DNA from 3 places in the Micromonospora sp. NPDC049836 genome. Region 1 is predicted to be linked to each of the others. Evidence: predicted binding sites of a transcription regulator. Region 1 holds the regulator's gene; each other region holds the start of a gene.
The links. The regulator HrcA, encoded in region 1, represses chaperone genes, less so after heat shock. The targets are predictions, from matches to a motif close to GGTTNGCACNCTCNNNNNGAGNGTGCNAACC.
Positions count from the first base shown of each region.

Region 1 (4,705 bases):
TCGCCGCGCCACTGCACCACCGAGCGGGACGCCGCCCAGGGGACGATCTCGTCCACCCCGACCTCGGTCATCGCCTGCACGGCCAACTCGCCCCGGTCGCCCTTGGCGATGCCCTGCACCACCACGAGCCGGGGTACGGCGGCGTCGACGTACCCCCGGGAGGTGATGGCGAGGTCGAGGGTGCCCCGGCCGACGGCGGTGACCACCGCGGCGGCCGTGCCGCCCCGCCCGTCGGCGAGCAGCAACTCCTCGCCGGCGCGCAGCCGCTGCACGGTCGCGGCGTGGTGCCCCTCCGGGCCGTCCAGGGTCAGCGTGTCCCCGGTGGGCAGCGCCTCGACCAGGAACAGCGGGGCCGACACGTCAGGCGTGCCCGTTGAAGGCGTCGCGCATCCGGGAGAAGAAGCCGCCCTGCTTGGTCAGCTCGGCGACCTCCTCGCCCCGGGTCTTGGCGAAGTCGCGCAGCATCCGCTCCTGGTCGGCGTCGAGCTTGGTGGGGGTCCGCACGTCCAGGTGGACGTAGAGGTCGCCCCGGCCGGTGCCCCGCAGGTGCGGTACGCCCCGGGCGCGCAGCCGCAGCGTGCTGCCCGGCTGGGTGCCCGGCTTGACGTCGACGGGCTCCTCGCTGTCCAGCGTCTTGATGGTCAGCCGGGTGCCGAGCGCGGCGGCGGTCATCGGCACGGTGACCCGGCAGTGCAGGTCGTCGCCCTTGCGGGAGTAGACGTCGTGCGGCCGCTCGTGGATCTCCACGTAGAGGTCGCCGGCGGTGCCGCCGCCCGGGCCCACCTCGCCCTGCTGGGCCAGCCGGATCCGCATGCCGTCCTCGACCCCGGCCGGGATCTTGACGGTGAGCGAGCGCCGGGTCCGCACCCGGCCGTCGCCCGCGCAGGTCGGGCAGGGGTGCGGGATGGTGGTGCCGTAGCCCTGGCAGACGGTGCACGGCCGGGCGGAGACCACCTGGCCGAGGAAGGTCCGCTGGACGGACTGCACCTCACCCCGGCCGCCGCACGCCTCGCAGGTCGCCAGGTGGGTGCCGGCCGCCGTGCCCGCGCCGGAGCAGGTGGTGCAGAGCACCGCGGTGTCCACCGTGATCGGGGCCTCGACGCCGAAGGCGGTCTCGTTGAGGTCCAGCTCCAGCCGCAGGATCGCGTCGGCGCCCGGCCGGGTGCGCGGCCGCGGGCCGCGGGCGCCGCCGGCCGCGCCGCCGAAGAACGCGTCCATGATGTCCTGGAACCCGACGAACGGGCCGGCGCCGCCGGGGCCGCCCGGGCCGCCGCCCCCGCCGCCCGGCGCGAGCGGGTCGCCGCCCAGGTCGACGATCTGCCGTTTCCGATCGTCCGAGAGGACCTCGTACGCGGCGTTGATGTCCTTGAACTTCTCCTGTGCCTCCGGGTCCGGATTCACGTCCGGGTGGAACTGCCGCGCCAGCTTGCGGTAGGCGCGCTTGATCTCGTCGTCGGAGGCGTCCCGGCTCACGCCGAGAATGCCGTAGTAGTCCCTGGCCACTGCGTTCGGTGTCCTCGTGTTTCGTCTCGCGTTGCGCCGCGTCGGCCGCAGGTCGGCCGTCGGCCCTGACTGGTCAGTTCTGGGCCAGCAGTTCGCCCACGTAGCGTGCCACGGCCCGCACCATGGCGATATTGCCGGGGTAGTCCATCCGGGTCGGCCCGAGCACACCGAGCCCACCGACGATGGTGCGGCCCGGTCCGTAGCCGGTGCTGACCACCGAGGCGGCCCGCAGGTTGTCGAATTCGTTCTCGTCGCCGATCAGCACCCGGGTGGTGCTCGGCTCCGTCTCGCCGATCAGCTTGAGCAGCACGACCTCTTCTTCGAGCGCCTCCAGGATGGGCCGCAGCGAGCCCTGGAAGTCGAGCAGGCCACCCCGGGTGAGGTTGGCCTGGCCGGCCAGCGCGATGCGCTCCTCGTGCCGTTCGACCAGCGTCTCCAGCAGCACGGTGGAGAGCGTGGCCATGGCCGGGCGCAGCCGCGGGGTGGACTCGTCGACCAGCGCCTGGACCAGCGGCGGGGTCTCCGAGAGCCGGCTGCCGACCAGCTTCTCGTTGACCAGCCGGCGCAGGTCGGTGACGTCCTCGGCGGGGACCGGACCGGGCATCTCCACCAGCCGCTGCTCGACCCGGCCGGTGTCGGCGATCATGACGACCATCAGCCGGGTGGTGGAGATCGGCACCAGCTCCAGGTGGCGCACCTTGGAGCGGGCCAGGCTCGGGTACTGCACGACGGCGACCTGGCGGGTGAGCTGGGCCAGCAGCCGGACCGTGCGGTGCACCACGTCGTCCAGGTCGACCGCGCCGACCAGGAACCGCTCGATCGCCCGGCGCTCGGCCGGGCTGAGCGGCTTGACCCGGGAGAGCCGGTCGACGAAGAGCCGGTAGCCGCGGTCGGTGGGCACCCGGCCGGCGCTGGTGTGCGGCTGCCGGATGTAGCCCTCCTCCTCCAGCACCGCCATGTCGTTGCGTACGGTGGCCGGGGAGACGCCCAGCTGGTGGCGCTCGACCAGGGCCTTGCTGCCGACCGGCTCCTGCGTGGCGACGTAGTCCTCGACGATCGCGCGCAGCACGGCGAGCTTGCGGTCGTCGAGACCCATCTCCCCCACCTCCCTGACGCACCTCGACCCGCCGGCGCACCGGCCAGGCGGCCTGGCACTCGACTGTAGCGAGTGCCAGTCTACGTCGGCGGGCCCGTTGACGCGATGATCAGCGACGGACCCCTCGTGCGGCCCCGGGCACACTCCGCCAGGGCCGATCAGCCGGACATCCCGGTCGTTACCGCTCTGGTGCGGCCTTGCGTGCCGCACCTACCGTGACCCCCATGACTGAACCACCTCGCCCTCCCGGAGCGGGGGACCCCGGCGCCCAGCCGCCGGAGGCGACCCCGCCGTCGGCCCCATACGGCTCGTCGCCAGCGGACGAGCCCCCCACCGCACCACTGTCCGGGCCGCCGGTCGGAGGCGGCTATCCCCCGCCCGGTGGCTATCCGCCGCCTCCTGGCGGCCAGCCGCCGTCGGGCGGCTACCCGCCCCCAGGTGGCTACCCTCCGCCGGGCGGCCAGCCCCCGCCGGGTGTCGGCTACCCGACCGGCGGCTCGTACGGGCCACCGCCCGGCTACGCCAACAACGACGAGAAGACCTGGGCCCTGATCGCGCACTTCGGCGGTCCGGTCGGGGTGGTCGTCGGTGCCGGCCTGCTCGGCTGGGTCGCCCCGCTCATCGCGCTGATGACCCGGGGGCAGCAGTCGCCCACGGTCCGGGCGCACGCCGTCGCGGCGCTGAACTTCCAGATCACCTGGGCGATCGTCGGCGTGCTGAGCTGGGTGCTCACCCTGGTGACCTGCGGGATCCTGTTCTTCATCCCGATGCTGGTCTGGATCGTGCCGCTGATCTTCGGGATCATCGCCGGGGTCAAGGCCAACGAAGGGGTGCTCTACCGCTACCCGATGAGCTACAGCTTCACCAAGTGACCCGGGCGACGAGATGATCCCGGTCGGCCGGTGGGCCGGCCGGGATCGTGCTCAGGGCAGCAGGTCGCGGACCACCGCGTCGGCGAGCAGCCGGCCCCGCAGGGTGAGCACCGCCCGGCCGGCCGCGTGGCGGTCGGCGTCCAGCAGGCCGTCGGCCAGGGCGCGGCGGGCCGCCGCCCGCCCCGCCTCGTCCAGCACGTCCAGGGGCAGGCCGGAGGCGAGCCGCAGCCGCAGCATCACGTCCTCCATGTGCGCCTCACCGGGGGTGAGCACCTCCCGGGCCAGGCCGGGCGACTCCCCCGCCGCCAGCCGCTGGGCGTACGCGCTCGGGTGCTTGACGTTCCACCAGCGCACCCCGCCGACGTGGCTGTGCGCCCCCGGCCCGAGGCCCCACCAGTCGGCGCCGGTCCAGTAGAGCAGGTTGTGCCGGCACCGGGCCGCCTCGGTGCGGGCCCAGTTGGAGACCTCGTACCAGGAGAAACCGGCCGCGCCGAGGGCCGCCTCCGCGGCCAGGTAGCGGTCCGCCGCCACGTCGTCGGAGGGGTACGGCAGCTCGCCGCGGCGCATCCGGGCGGCCAGCCGGGTGCCGTCCTCCACGATCAGGGCGTACGCGCTGACGTGGTCCACCCCCGCCGCGACCACCTGGGCCAGCGAGGCGGCGAAGTCCTCCGCGCTCTCCCCCGGCGTGCCGTAGATCAGATCCAGGTTCACGTGGTCGAACCCGGCGTCCCGCGCCTCCAGGGCGGCGGCCGTGGCCCGGCCGGCGCTGTGCGTCCGGTCCAGGATCGCCAGCACCCCGGGCGCGGCGGACTGCATGCCCAGCGAGATCCGGGTGTAGCCGGCCGCCCGCAGGGTCTTCAGCGACTCCGGCGTGACCGACTCGGGGTTGGCCTCGGTGGTCACCTCGGCGTCGACGGCCAGCCCCCAGGTGCGGTCGATGCCGTCGAGGATCCGGGCGAGGTCGTCGGCGGGGAGCAGGGTCGGGGTGCCGCCGCCGACGAAGACCGTGTCCACCCGCGGCGGCGGGGTGTCGCCCAGCACCCGCCGGGCGAGCGCCAGCTCGGCCAGCACCGAGTCGGCGTACGTCTCCCGGCTGACGCCGCCGCCCAGCTCGGCGGCGGTGTACGTGTTGAAGTCGCAGTAGCCGCAGCGGCTGGCGCAGAAGGGGACGTGCACGTAGACGCCGAAGCCGCGGGCGCCGACGGCGCGGCGGGCGGCAGCGGGCAGCGATCCG
Region 1 covers NZ_JBITLH010000003.1:727,726-732,430, forward strand. Annotated here, with positions in the region: gene ACIBPB_RS11260 (16S rRNA (uracil(1498)-N(3))-methyltransferase) at 1-359, opposite strand, end outside; gene dnaJ (molecular chaperone DnaJ) at 361-1,503, opposite strand; gene hrcA (heat-inducible transcriptional repressor HrcA) at 1,577-2,599, opposite strand; gene ACIBPB_RS11275 (DUF4870 domain-containing protein) at 2,824-3,471, shown strand; gene hemW (radical SAM family heme chaperone HemW) at 3,523-4,705, opposite strand, start outside.

Region 2 (4,705 bases), on a different contig from region 1:
GCCGGTCACCGGGACCTTGCCGTTGAGCTTGTTCTTCTTCAGCACCGAGATGGCCGCGTTGCCGAGGCCGTCGTTGGCGGCCAGCACGCCGTCGATCTTGCCGCGGGCCTTGGTGAGCTGCTGTTCGAAGATGGTGGCGGCCTGCGCGTTGTCCCAGTCCGGCACGGAGTCGTCGGCGACCTTCGTGTACTCCTTCGAGTCGAACTTCGGCTTGAGCACCGAGTCGTACCCGTTCTTGAACAGGGTCGCGTTGTTGTCGGTCGGCGAGCCGTTGAGGTAGGCGATCGAGGGGTTCTTGACGCCCTTGTCGGTCAGGCACTTGGCCAGGCCTTCGCCCTGGAGCTTGCCGACGGCCTCGTTGTCGAAGCTGACGTAGTACTGGGCCGAGCCGCCCAGGGTCAGCCGGTCGTAGTCGATGGTGGCCACGCCCTGCGACTTGGCCTTCTCGAGCACGGCCTTGCCGGTGCCGGAGTCCAGGTTGACGATCATCAGCACGTTGACGCCGTTGGTGATCATCTGGTCGGCGATGGTCTGGAAGGCGTTCTTGTCGTTCTGGGCGTTCTGGATGTCGGACTCGACGCCGGCCGCGTCGAACGCCGCCTTGAGGTACTTGCGGTCCGCGCCCTCCCAGCGAGCGGAGGACTTGCTGTCCGGCAGGATGACGCCGATCTTCGGCTTCTTGTCGGTCGAGCCGCCGGCCTTGTCAGAACCGCCGTCGTCGCCGCAGGCGGCCATACTGCCGGTCGCGAGCAGACCGACGGCCGCGAAGGTGAGGAAGCCCTTGCGCATGTGCATGGGTCCTTTCGGGGGTTGGGGGAGTCGTTGTCGGTGTTTGTTGTGTCCGGCAACGTATTCCCCGCGTCCCGAGCCGCGCAAGGGAGCCGAGATCGGAAGTTTGTTGGCAGCGGTAACAATTCAGCAACGCGATTGTCGCCCCGCTGTCATCCCATGGCCAGGGTTCCCGCGAAGACCTGCGGGAACGCTCCCAGCGCCGGGCGCCGGGCCGGCGCTGGGGGCCGGCCGAAGCCCGGCTCAGCCGGTGGCGATCGAGGCGGTGACGGCGCCAGTCAGCGCCACCAGGTCGGTCGGCGCGAGTTGCAGTTGCAGCCCGCGGCGACCCGCCGAGACGTAGACCGTCGGGTGGTCCAGCGCCGACGCGTCCACCACGGTGGGCAGCCGCTTGCGCTGGCCGAGCGGGCTGATCCCGCCGCGCACGTAACCGGTGGCCCGCTCGGCCACCGTCCGGTCCGCCAGGGCGGCCCGCTTGCCGCCCACCGCGGCGGCGAGCGCCTTGAGGTCCAGCTCGCCGGTGACCGGTACGACCGCCACGGTCAGGCCGCCGTCGACCTCGGTGACCAGCGACTTGAACACCCGTTCCGGGGGTACGCCGAGCGCCGCCGCGACCAGCCCGCCGTAGTTCGGCGCGTCGGGCGAGACGTCGTACGGGTGGGTGCTGTGGGAGATCTTCCGCCGGCTCAGCAGTGCCGTCGCCGGAGTGCCCTGTCCCGCCATGCCCGCCAAGCTAGCCGTCGCCGGGCCGGCGGGCGAGCGGAAACCGTCAGGCGGGAACCGGGCGGCCCAGCAGCACGGTGGGCGCGCCGGCCACCCGGGTCAGCACCACGCTGGTCGAGTCGTCCCCGGCCAGCCGCAGGTCCCGGCGCAGCCGCTCCGGCTCGAGCGCCGAGCCGCGCTTGAGGATCTCCACCCGGCCGACCCGGCGCTCCCGGAGCAGGGCGCGCAGCCGCTTCAGCGAGAACGGCAGCACGTCGGTCAGCTCCAGGCAGCGGGCGTACGGGGTGGGCCGGGCCTGATCGGCGTAGAGGTAGGCGATGCTCGGGTCGGCCAGGTTCCCGCCCAGCGTGCCGGCCAGCTCGGCGACCAGGTGGGCGCGGACCACCGCCGGGTCCGGGTCGTACAGGAAGCGGCGGGTGGGCCCGACCGGCGCCGCTTCGGCGCCGGAGCCGGTGAGCTGCCGAACGGGGGCCGCGCCGGCACCGGAGACCTTCTCCCGGAGCACGGTGGCGCGGCGGGGCACCTCGGCCAGCGCGCCGCACCAGAGCGCCGCCTCGACCAGGTCGCCGTCCACACTGACCCACTCGGCCTCCGCGCCGGCCGGGATCAGCGCGTGGTCCAGGCCGGGCGCCACCTTGACCACGGTGTACGGCACCCGCTCGGCGAGCCCGGTGACGAAGTCCCAGGGCGGCGCGTAGGCGTTCGGGTCGAAGACGCGCCGTCCGGTGCCGGCCCGGCGCCGGGCCGGATCGCAGAAGACCGCCTCGACCCGGGTCACGTCGAACGCGGTGGCGTCCCCGCACTCGACGGTGAACAGCTCGGCGAGCCCGGCGGCCTCGGCGTTCGCGGCGGCCATCGCGGCGGTCACCGGGTCGGCCTCCACCCCGTACACCCGGATGCCGGCGCGGGCGGCGGCCAGCGCGTCCGCCCCGAGGCCGCAGCCGAGGTCGGCCAGGGTGCCGACCCCGGCGGCGCGCAGCCGGGCGGCCCGCCGGTCGGCGACCACCCGGCGGGTGGCCTGCTCCAGCCCGGGACGGGTGAGGAACATGCCCGCGGCCGCCGGCCCGAACTTGCCCACCGCCCGGCGGCGCAGCTCGGCCTGGGTGAGCGCGGCGGCGGCGAGCCCGGCCGGGAGCCCGGCGGAGCGGAGCGCGGCCGCCGCGGCCAGCGGGTCGCCGCCGGCCACCCGGGCCGCCGCGTCGAGCGCGGCCGACCCCTCGGGGGTACGCAACGCGGCGAGCTGTTCCAGGTCCACCCGGGCATTCTCCCGGCCGCCCCCGGGCGGTCCGCTGCCGCCCCGGTGCCGGACCGTCGAGGGCGCCGACTCCGGGGGCCGTGGTCCCGGCGCGCCGCCCGGCGCCGGGCGTGTCGCGGGCCCGGACGGTGGTTTCTCCGGCGACACGAGGGGCGACGCGTTGGCACTCTCCTTGACGGAGTGCTAGCCGAGGAATAACCTGCGATTAGCACTCTCGCCCTGAGGGTGCCAACACCCGGGCCCTGGTGCCCGGGGGTTGAACGCCAGGCGGACCGGCACCCGCGACGACGGCCCCGCCCGGTGGCATGTGGCAGATTGACGCCGGTCGGCTCGCCGACCGGCAACGACACCAAGTACCCCAGGAGGGTATGCCCGTGACTACCGCGACCAAGGTTGCGATCAAGCCGCTCGAGGACCGCATCGTGGTCCAGGCGAACGAGGCCGAGACCACCACCGCCTCGGGCATCGTGATCCCCGACACCGCCAAGGAGAAGCCGCAGGAGGGCACCGTCCTCGCTGTCGGCCCGGGCCGGATCGACGACAAGGGCAACCGCGTGCCGATCGACGTGAAGGTCGGCGACACCGTCCTCTACTCGAAGTACGGCGGCACCGAGGTCAAGTACGCCGGCGAGGAGTACCTGGTGCTCTCCGCCCGCGACGTCCTCGCGGTCATCGAGAAGTAAGCAACCGATCAGTGTCGTTGCCCCGGTCCGGCTCGCCGGGCCGGGGCAACGTCGCTTCGAAGGGATACAGATGGCGAAGATCCTGAGCTTCTCGGACGACGCCCGGCACCTGCTGGAGCACGGTGTCAACGCCCTCGCGGACGCGGTCAAGGTCACTCTCGGCCCGCGCGGGCGCAACGTCGTCCTGGACAAGAAGTTCGGTGTGCCCACGATCACCAACGACGGCGTGACGATCGCCAAGGAGATCGAGCTCACCAACCCGTACGAGAACCTCGGCGCGCAGCTGGTCAAGGAGGTGGCGACCAAGACCAACGACGTCGCCGGCGACGGGACCACCACCGCGACCGTGCTGGCCCAGGCCATGGTCCGCGAGGGCCTGCGCAACGTGACCGCCGGGTCCAACCCGACCGGCCTGAAGCGGGGCATCGACGCGGCGGCCGGCAAGGTCTCCGAGGCGCTGCTCGGCCGGGCCGTCGAGGTGGCCGACAAGCAGTCGATCGCGAACGTGGCGACGATCTCCGCGCAGGACGCGACCATCGGCGAGCTGATCGCCGAGGCGATGGAGCGGGTCGGCCGCGACGGTGTCATCACCGTCGAGGAGGGCTCCATGCTCACCACCGAGCTGGAGGTGACCGAGGGTCTCCAGTTCGACAAGGGCTTCATCTCGCCGAACTTCGTCACCGACGTGGAGGCGCAGGAGGCGGTCCTGGAGGACCCGTACATCCTGATCACCACGCAGAAGATCTCGGCGATCGAGGAGCTGCTGCCGCTGCTGGAGAAGGTCCTCCAGAACAGCAAGCCGCTGCTGATCGTCGCCGAGGACGTCGAGGGCCAGGCGCTGTCCACCCTGGTGGTCAACGCGCTCCGCAAGACCATCAAGGTCTGCGCGGTCAAGGCCCCCGGCTTCGGCGACCGCCGCAAGGCGATGCTGCAGGACATGGCGATCCTGACCGGCGCCGAGCTGGTCGCCCCGGAGCTGGGCTACAAGCTCGACCAGGTCGGCCTGGAGGTGCTCGGCACCGCCCGCCGCGTGGTGGTCGACAAGGAGAACACCACCGTCGTCGACGGTGGCGGCCAGGCCAGCGAGGTCGCCGACCGGGTCGCGCAGATCCGCAAGGAGATCGAGGCCTCGGACTCCGAGTGGGACCGGGAGAAGCTGGCCGAGCGGCTGGCCAAGCTCTCCGGCGGCATCGCCGTGATCAAGGTCGGCGCGGCCACCGAGGTCGAGATGAAGGAGCGCAAGCACCGCATCGAG
Region 2 covers NZ_JBITLH010000005.1:416,566-421,270, forward strand. Annotated here, with positions in the region: gene ACIBPB_RS16640 (sugar ABC transporter substrate-binding protein) at 1-789, opposite strand, end outside; gene ybaK (Cys-tRNA(Pro) deacylase) at 1,033-1,512, opposite strand; gene ACIBPB_RS16650 (methyltransferase domain-containing protein) at 1,559-2,767, opposite strand; gene groES (co-chaperone GroES) at 3,136-3,450, shown strand; gene groL (chaperonin GroEL) at 3,521-4,705, shown strand, end outside.
Region 2: the regulator HrcA is predicted to act here: its motif matches at 2,971-3,001, upstream of groES (co-chaperone GroES).

Region 3 (4,705 bases), on a different contig from region 1:
CTCGGTTTCGCCGCGTACGGTTCGTCCCGGCCGAGCTGGTTCGGGCCGATGGGCACGGCACCGGCGGCGGAGGGTTCGGGCATCGGCGGGGTGCTGCTCCGGCGCTGCCTGCGCGACCAGGCCGTGGCCGGGATCAGCGCCGCGCAGATCGGCTGGGTGGGCCCGGTGCCGTTCTACGCGGGGGCGGCCGGGGCCCGGATCGAACGGGTCTTCTTCCTGTACCGGAAGCCACTTAACGGACAGAAGTAACCAAAGTTACATAGACTCTTATAACGCCATTCTGCCTCCCGGTCATCGACCGGCCCCTACGGTCGAGCTAGAGGAGGCAGCCATGTCCACGGATGACGAACGGACCGACGACCCGGCGGCGAGCTGGCGACCGGTCACCGACCTTCCCGGCCAACTGCCGTTCGACCGGCTCGACTACGGCGACGCCGAGCAACTGGCGGAGATGGCGGGCGCCGGCGAGCCGCCCACCGCGGAGCCACGGCAACCGGTGGACGAGCCGATCCGGATCACGCCGCCGTACGACCGGGCGCACAAACGCCGCAACCAGCGGCGGCTGCCGACCTGAGCGACGCGGAAAGGGGCGGACCGCTGACGCGGCCCGCCCCTTTCGGCGTACTGGATGGAACTGGACTCAGAAGTCCATGTCCCCGCCACCCGGGCCAGCCGGGGCGGCCGGGGTCTTCTCCGGCTTGTCCGCCACGACGGCCTCGGTGGTGAGGAACAGCGCGGCGATCGAGGCGGCGTTCTGCAGCGCGGAACGGGTCACCTTGGCCGGGTCGATGATGCCCGCGGCCAGCAGGTCCACGTACTCGCCGGTCGCGGCGTTGAGGCCGTGACCCGGGTCGAGGCTGCGGACGCGCTCGACGACCACGCCACCCTCGAGACCGGCGTTGACGGCGATCTGCCGCAGCGGGGCGTCCAGCGCGATCTTCACGATCTGCGCACCGGTCGCCTCGTCACCGGCCAGGTCCAGCTTGTCGAAGGCAGTCTTGCCGGCCTGCACCAGCGCGACGCCACCACCCGGGACGATGCCCTCCTCGACGGCGGCCTTCGCGTTGCGGACGGCGTCCTCGATGCGGTGCTTGCGCTCCTTCAGCTCGACCTCGGTGGCCGCGCCGACCTTGATCACCGCAACGCCACCGGCCAGCTTGGCCAGCCGCTCCTGCAGCTTCTCGCGGTCGTAGTCGGAGTCGCTCTTGTCGATCTCGGCCCGGATCTGGTTGACCCGGCCCTGGATCTGCTCGGCGTCGCCGGCACCGTCGACGATGGTGGTCTCGTCCTTGGTCACCACGACCTTGCGGGCGCGGCCCAGCATGTCGACGCCGACCGCGTCCAGCTTGAGGCCGACCTCCTCGCTGATGACCTGGCCACCGGTGAGGATGGCGATGTCGGTCAGCATGGCCTTGCGGCGGTCACCGAAGCCCGGCGCCTTGACGGCGACCGACTTGAAGGTGCCCCGGACCTTGTTGACCACCAGGGTGGCCAGGGCCTCGCCCTCCAGGTCCTCGGCGATGATCAGCAGCGGCTTGCCGCCCTGCATGACCTTCTCCAGGATCGGGAGCAGGTCCTTGACCGACGAGATCTTGCTGTTCGCGATGAGGATGTAGGGGTCGTCGAAGACGGCCTCCATCCGCTCCGGGTCGGTCATGAAGTACGCGGAGATGTACCCCTTGTCGAAGCGCATACCCTCGGTGAGCTCCAGCTCCAGGCCGAAGGTGTTGCTCTCCTCGACGGTGATGACGCCTTCCTTGCCGACCTTGTCCATCGCCTCGGCGATGATCTCGCCGACGCTGGGGTCGGCGGCGGAGATGGAGGCGGTGGAGGCGATCTGCTCCTTGGTCTCCACGTCCTTGGCGAGCTTGAGCAGCTCCTCCGAGACGTTGGCCACGGCGGCCTCGATGCCCCGCTTCAGGGCCATCGGGTTCGCGCCGGCGGCCACGTTGCGCAGGCCCTCGCGGACCAGGGCCTGGGCCAGGACGGTCGCCGTCGTCGTGCCGTCACCGGCAACGTCGTCGGTCTTCTTCGCGACCTCCTTGACCAGCTCGGCGCCGATCTTCTCGTACGGGTCCTCGAGCTCGATCTCCTTGGCGATGCTCACACCATCGTTGGTGATGGTGGGAGCGCCCCACTTCTTCTCGAGCACGACGTTGCGGCCCTTCGGGCCGAGCGTCACCTTCACGGCGTCGGCGAGCTGGTTCATGCCCCGCTCGAGGCCGCGGCGCGCCTCTTCGTCGAACGCGATCATCTTGGCCATACGGCGTTGTCCTCCTGGACACTCACGGGCCACCCGGGGATTCCCCGGATGGGCCGTCTGGTGTACGCACCTTGGGGACGTCGCCACCTGGCGACGACGACGTCTCCTCGGTCGGGCCGGACAGCCCGCGACGACCGGCCCCGTGCCGCCCGGCGTCATCGAGACACCGGCGCGGCCGTGGCCCTACCGCCCCGACCATTGGCACTCACCGTACGCGAGTGCCAATGACCTGTTTAGCACTCTCCCTAGCCGAGTGCAAGCACGATGCCCCCGCTCAGCCGAGTTCCGCGGCCAGCCGGGCGGCGTTCACCGGGCCTTCGTGGGCCCGCTGCTCGGCGTACGTGACGACCAGCCCGATCAGTTGGGCCAGGTAGCCCGGGACGACCAGCAGGGTGCCCACCAGGGTCAGCAGCACGGCGGCCACGGCGCTGGTCGGGGCGTCCAGCGGGTGCTCGCCGAAGAGCGCCCGGTTGACCAGGTCCAGGATGCCCTTGGCCACCGAGGCGACCACGAGCGCGGCGAGCACCAGCGCGACCCGGCCCAGCACCATCCCGAACCGCTGGTGGAACAGGCGGAACGCGCGGCCGATCGGCTCCTGCCGCTCGAAGAGATAGACCGGGCCGAAGAGGGCGAGCGCGAAGGCGACGTAGATGCCCGGCAGCAGGCAGGCACAGGCGCCGACCGTGATCAGCAGGGAGGCGACGATGGTCCAGCCCCACAGCCCGAGGCAGCGGCGCCAGCCGTAGCGGAAGGCCGCCCCGACGCCCGCCGGCTCACCGGCCGCCTGCCGGGTCACCACCCAGGTGCCGGCGGCCCACCCGGCGCTCTGCAGCGGGCCGAAGAGCAGCGCGGCCAGCAGCACCGCGCCGTAGAAGAGGAAGAAGTCGGTGAAGTAGCCGTCGGGCAGGACCGGCGCCCCGTCGGCCCCGGTGGCCGGCTGGCCGGTCGGCGCCAGGGCGAGCGAGAGGACGGCGATCACCGCGGCGGGCACCCCCTGGCTGACCAGGACGATCGGCAGGAGTTGCCGCCAGCCGCGGCGCAGCGCGCCGGTGCACCGGGCGAACCAGCCCGCGATGCCCGCCTGCGGCGGCGTGACGAGCGGATCGGTGGGGTCGGCCGGCGGGTACCAGCCGTAGGCGTGGCCCGGCATCGGCTCGCCGGGATATCCGCCGGGGGCGGGCCAGCCCCAGCCCTGCGCCGGGACCGGGTGTCCCGGCCACGGCTGCCCGTAACCGCCGGGGGCGCCGTAGCCCGGCTGCCCGTAACCGCCAGGGGCGCCAGAGCCCGGCTGCCCGTAGCCGGCGGGGGCACCGTAGCCCGGCTGCCCGTAACCGCCGGGGGCACCGTGGCCGGGCTGCTCGGGGGTGCCGGGCGGCGGTGGGGCGGGGGCGTCGGGCGGGACGAAGCCCGGCTGGGCGGGGTGTCCGGGCCAGCCCGGGTACGACGGCTGCGCCGCGGCCGGTGGCGTGGGCGGCGCCGGGTCGGCCGGGCCTCCGGACGACGCCGGCGGCACCGGCTCGGTGGAACCCGACGGGGGCTGGTCGGACATGAACCCTCCTCAGCGATGGCTGGAACGGCTCACGATCTTCCCTGGTGCGCCCCCGTGGCGCAGCCCCCGGGCCCGGGTGGTCCGGCTGCCGGGCGGCGGGTCAGATGACGCGGACCCGCTCGGCCTGCGGGCCCTTCTGGCCCTGGGCGATCTCGAACTCCACCCGCTGGCCGTCGTCCAGCGCCTTGTAGCCGTCCATCTCGATCGCGGAGAAGTGGACGAAGACGTCCTGGCCGCCGTCGACGGCGATGAAGCCGTAGCCCTTTTCGGAGTTGAACCACTTCACGGTGCCCTGTGCCACGGTGCACTTCCTCACTCTGCGCGGCGTTCCACAACCCGGAAACCGGCGGACCGGCACCGGCGGAGCACCGGCTCAGCGATCGGCGACGACCACTGAATCCGGTGACCGAAATCGCACGCTACACGAGGCGTGACGGCGGCGCACGACCACAAATCGGGCATATTTCGGCCGACTCGCGGCCCGGGTGGGCGCGGTCCGTGGGCGCTCCGGTATGCATTGCGTCATGACCAGCGCGCGCGTCCCGACCACCACCGTCCGCCGGGTCCGGCCGGCGGACGCCGCCCGGATGCGGGCGCTCCGGCTGGAGATGCTCGCCGACTCCCCGCTGGCCTTCCTGGAGACCGTGGCGGAGGCCGCCGCCCGCCCGCACGCCGAGGTCACGGCCCGGGTCGCCGCCGTCTCCCGGGGCAACCAGACGGCGCAGTTCGTGGCGGACCCGGGCGGCCGGCTGGTCGGCCACGCCGGCGGCACGGTGCTGCCCGCCGAACCGGGGCTCACCGTGGTCTACGCCGTCTACGTCACCCCGGCCCGGCGGGGCAGCGGCCTGCTCGCTGCCCTGGTCGACGAGGTGGCCGCCTGGTCTCGGGCCTGC
Region 3 covers NZ_JBITLH010000005.1:58,912-63,616, reverse strand. Annotated here, with positions in the region: gene ACIBPB_RS14890 (GNAT family N-acetyltransferase) at 1-249, shown strand, start outside; gene ACIBPB_RS14885 (hypothetical protein) at 332-574, shown strand; gene groL (chaperonin GroEL) at 641-2,263, opposite strand; gene ACIBPB_RS14875 (hypothetical protein) at 2,538-3,812, opposite strand; gene ACIBPB_RS14870 (cold-shock protein) at 3,913-4,113, opposite strand; gene ACIBPB_RS14865 (GNAT family N-acetyltransferase) at 4,337-4,705, shown strand, end outside.
Region 3: the regulator HrcA is predicted to act here: its motif matches at 2,460-2,490, upstream of groL (chaperonin GroEL).